Regions from separate parts of the Microbacterium sp. UBA3486 genome, predicted to be linked through region 1. Evidence: predicted binding sites of a transcription regulator. Region 1 holds the regulator's gene; the other holds the start of a gene.
The links. The regulator HrcA, encoded in region 1, represses chaperone genes, less so after heat shock. The targets are predictions, from matches to a motif close to TTNGCACTCGNNNNNNNCGAGTGCNAA.
Positions count from the first base shown of each region.

Region 1 (2,393 bases):
GCGAAGGCCTCACGGTCGGCCCGCACACCGAGTCGCTTCGCGATCTGCGCGGTCACTCTTCCTGCCTTCCGCGCGGTCTGGGCGTGAAGTGGGCCGGACTCGATGATTGCGCGGCCGATCAGTTCACGGGAGGTGTCCCGAGCGAGGAGACCGGCCACGATCGCGCCACCGGCCGACTCGCCCATGGCGGTGATCTGCGCCGGGTCGCCGCCGAACGCCTGGACCTCTCGGTGCACCCACTCCAAAGCGGCGGCGGCATCGCGCAGGCCGAGGTTCCGCGGGGCGCCGTCCAGTACCGAGAAGCCCTCCGAACCGAGTCGGTAGTTGATCGAGACGAAGACGAGGCCTGCCGCGGCGAACACGGTGCCGTCGTACAGCGGCAGCGCGGCGGTCCCTCGCTCGAGCGCGCCGCCGTGGATCCAGAGCAGGACGGGCGCGCCAGAGGCATCAGCGGGAGCCCAGACGTTCGCGGTGAGGATGTCGTCGCCGTCGATGCGCACAGATCCCAGCAGCTCCCCGATCGCTCCGGCGTAGGGGACCTGGGGTGGTGTCGGCCCGAACTGCGTCGCCTCTCGCACGCCCTCCCAGGCCGGGACGGGTTGTGGTGCGCGGAAGCGGTTCTCCCCGAACGGAGCCTGGGCATAGGGAATGCCGAGGTAGCGGACCACCCCGGCCTCCTCGGTGCCGCGGACGAGGCCGTTCGACAGGGTGGCCTGGGGCGAGGTGGTCATGAGCGTCATCCTAGGGTCGTGCGCCCGCGGTACGGAGAATCCCGAGCTGCACGGGGTAGGATTGGCACTCTGAACGTCCGAGTGCCAGCGGAAGGGAAGGGCGATGGTCACAGAGCGAGGACTCCAGGTTCTCCGAGCGATCGTGCAGGACTACGTCGAGACCCACGAACCCGTCGGCAGCCGCTCCATCGTCGACCGGCACTCCTTCGGCGTCTCGGCGGCGACGATCCGCAACGACATGGCGCTGCTCGAGGACGAAGAGCTCATCACGGCTCCGCACACCTCGTCCGGCCGTGTGCCCACCGACAAGGGCTATCGCGTCTTCGTGAACCATCTCGCCCAGCTGCGACCGCTCTCGTCGGCTCAGCGCTCGGCTATCGAGTCCTTCCTCGGCGAGCCGGCCGACCTCGACGACCTGATGGCGCGAACGGTGCGGGTGCTGACACAGCTGACCGGCCAGGTCGCGCTCGCCCAGTACCCCTCGTTCGCCCGCGCGCATGTCACGCACGTCGAGCTGGTCGCGCTCGCGCCGAACCGGCTTCTGATCGTGCTCGTGACCGATGCCGGCGGGGTCTCGCAGCGTATGGCCGTCCTCCCGGAGCCGATCGACGACGCCGACATGGCTGTGCTGCGCGCACGGCTGTCCGCGTCGATCACCGGTCAGGGCATCGGGGAGGCATCCGATCGGCTGCAGGCGTTGCTGGTCGCCGAGGAGAAGCCCCAGGATGCCGTGCTGCGCACGCTTGCTGCGGTGATCGTCGACGAACTCGGCGGCTTCCGCCAGGAGCGACTGGTGATGGCGGGAGCGGCGACCCTCGCGCGCCGGGAGCAGGACTTCCGCGGCAGCATCCACCCCCTCCTCGAAGCCATCGAGGAACAGGTGACGCTCCTGCGTCTGATGAGCGAGATGGTGACAGACGAGCACGGACTCGCCGCGAGCATCGGCACGGAGAACGCCCCGTTCGGCCTGGGCGAGGCGTCGATCGTCGCCAGCAACTACGCCGCCCCGAGCGGCACGGCGCGCGTCGGAGTGATGGGACCGACGCGCATGGACTACCCGAGCAACCTCGCCGCAGCGCGGGCCGTGGCCCGCTACCTGTCGCGGATGCTCGATGAAGACGAGGCCGGCCGCTGACGCGGTCGCCACCGAGACACACGCAAGAAAGGCGATTGTGGCGGACCACTATGAGGTTCTCGGGGTGTCCCGAGACGCTTCCACCGATGAGATCAAGAAGGCGTACCGGCGCCTCGCCCGGCAGCTGCACCCGGATGTGAACCCGGGAGAGGACGCGGCGGAGAAGTTCAAGCTCGTCACGCATGCGTACGACGTGCTCAGCGACGACGACTCCCGCCGGCGCTATGACATGGGCGGCGGAGACGGTGCGGCAGGGAACTTCGGCGGCTTCGGCGGTTTCGGCGACATCTTCGAGACGTTCTTCGGGGCCTCGCAGGGTGGCGGACGTGGCGCGCGTCCGCGTTCGCGTCGCGAGCGTGGCCAGGACGCCCTCGTCCGTGTGACCCTCGACCTCGGCGATGTGGTCTTCGGTGCGCACCGAGACATCGACGTCGACACCGCGGTGCTGTGCGAGACGTGTCAGGGATCCTGCTGCCAGGAGGGCACCTCTCCGGTCACCTGCGACATCTGCGGCGGCTCCGGTCACG
Region 1 covers NZ_DFQP01000010.1:14,019-16,411, reverse strand. Annotated here, with positions in the region: gene B2869_RS01170 (carboxylesterase/lipase family protein) at 1-731, opposite strand, end outside; gene hrcA (heat-inducible transcriptional repressor HrcA) at 835-1,866, shown strand; gene dnaJ (molecular chaperone DnaJ) at 1,904-2,393, shown strand, end outside.

Region 2 (2,393 bases), on a different contig from region 1:
ACGCCACCACCGGGGACGATGCCCTCCTCGACGGCCGCCTTCGCGTTGCGGACAGCGTCCTCGATGCGGTGCTTGCGCTCCTTGAGCTCGACCTCGGTCGCGGCTCCGGCCTTGATGACGGCCACACCACCGGCGAGCTTCGCCAGGCGCTCCTGCAGCTTCTCGCGGTCGTAGTCGCTGTCGGTGTTCTCGATCTCGCGACGGATCTGCGTGACGCGACCCTCGATCTGGTCTGCCTCACCGGCACCCTCGACGATCGTGGTCTCGTCCTTGGTGACGATGACCTTGCGCGCACGACCCAGCAGGTCGAGCGTGGCGTTCTCGAGCTTGAGGCCGACCTCTTCGGTGATGACCTGTCCACCGGTGAGGATCGCGATGTCCTGCAGCTGCGCCTTGCGGCGGTCGCCGAAGCCGGGAGCCTTGACCGCGACCGACTTGAAGATGCCCTTGAGCTTGTTCAGCACGAGCGTCGCGAGAGCCTCGCCCTCGACGTCTTCGGCGATGATGACGAGCTCCTTGCCGTCCTGGATCACCTTGTCGACGATGGGCAGGAGGTCCTTGATGTTGGAGACCTTCTGGTTCGCGATGAGGATGTACGGGTCCTCGAAGACAGCCTCCTGGCGCTCCGGGTCCGTGACGAAGTAGGGGTTCAGGTAACCCTTGTCGAAGCGCATGCCCTCGGTGAGCTCGAGCTCGGTGCCGAACGTCTGCGACTCCTCGACGGTGACGACGCCTTCCTTGCCGACCTTGTCGATCGCCTCGGCGATGAGCTCGCCGATCGCGGGGTCAGCCGCGGAGATGGAAGCCGTGGCAGCGATCTGCTCCTTCGAGTCGATCTCCTTGGCGCTGGCGAGCAGCTCCTCGGTGATCGCGGCGACGGCCTTCTCGATGCCGCGCTTGAGCGAGATGGGGTCGGCGCCGGCCGCGACGTTGCGCAGACCCTCGCGGACCAGAGCCTGAGCGAGGACCGTGGCGGTCGTGGTGCCATCACCTGCGACATCGTCGGTCTTCTTGGCGACCTCCTTGACGAGCTCCGCGCCGATCTTCTCGTACGGGTCGTCCAGCTCGATCTCCTTGGCGATGGAGACACCGTCGTTCGTGATCGTGGGGGCTCCCCACTTCTTCTCGAGAACAACGTTGCGGCCACGCGGGCCGAGGGTGACCTTGACCGCGTCGGCGAGGATGTTCAGGCCGCGCTCGAGGCCGCGGCGGGCCTCCTCATCGAAAGCAATGATCTTTGCCATGAGTTTTTTCGTCCCTCCTGGACGTAGACGTTGGGTTTAGCACTCAGAGTAAGAGAGTGCTAACGCCATTCTGGCACTCGACACCTTCGAGTGCAAGCCGCCGGAGGAGTGGCGCACCCGGAGGTCAAGGGGCCGGGGTCTCCCCGGGCGTCTCGGGCGCGGAACTCGATCGATCGAGGCCGATCACCACCGTGAACTGCTTCAGACCATCCTCCGTCTGACCGGAGTAGTAGTCGCTCTGCTGCACGGCAGCACCACCGAGGAGGTTCGCCAATCCGATCGCCGCGAGCTCATCCTCATCGTTGACGTAGAAGACGGTGGTGGTGGCGAAGTCCTGACTCGAGCTGTCTCCGGCGAAGACGATGTCCGGTGCCCATCCGTTGTTGACGAGGACGTCCCGCATCTGCGTGTCGAGCCCCTCCTCCGGCGTGCCGTTGAGGATCATCACGGAGACCGAGGTGTCCACCACACCCGTCTCGACCGGAGTGGGGACCGGCGTGGACGCCGCCTCGGGAAAGAGCGAGATGCGCCCCATCACCACGAGGGAACCGAAGATCCCGGCGATGATGAGGACGAGGGCGGCGACGAAGGACCAGAGCAGCACGACCCAGCCGTTCATCCCCGGAGCTTCGGCGCGATGCGCTCCCACACGTCCGGAGGAACGGGGAACGTCATCGAAGCGATCGCGGGAGGGCTTGGACACCCCTCGATGCTAGCGTCACCTTCCTGGCATTCCGATCCGCGGCGCGGAACACCCGATCCCGGAAGCCGCCGACGGGTCTTCTCAGCCGACGAAACCCGGTGTGCGAGCCGAGCGCTGCCTGGCGCGCGAATCCCGGATGCGGCGCAGCCGCCGTACCAGCATCGGATCGTACTCCAGAGCGGCTTCCGACTCGATGAGCCGCCCGAGGAGCTGGTAATAGCGGGTCGAACTCATGCCCAGCTGGGCGCGGATGACTTCCTCCTTGGCTGAGCCGTGCCGCGGCCAGGCGACCTCGATGGCGAGGATCGCGCGATCGCGCTCCGTCAGGTCTCCGAGCATGAGTCCAGGTTAGGACGCGACGGTCGAGGGAGACGTTCGCCACTCCCACCAGCCTCCGAGGGGATCGGCGGCGGCACGCACCCTCCCGTCGATGGCGACGATGAAGC
Region 2 covers NZ_DFQP01000017.1:13,275-15,667, reverse strand. Annotated here, with positions in the region: gene groL (chaperonin GroEL) at 1-1,244, opposite strand, end outside; gene B2869_RS02535 (LytR C-terminal domain-containing protein) at 1,369-1,947, opposite strand; gene B2869_RS02530 (DUF3263 domain-containing protein) at 2,029-2,286, opposite strand; gene B2869_RS02525 (DUF2332 domain-containing protein) at 2,296-2,393, opposite strand, start outside.
Region 2: the regulator HrcA is predicted to act here: its motif matches at 1,281-1,307, upstream of groL (chaperonin GroEL).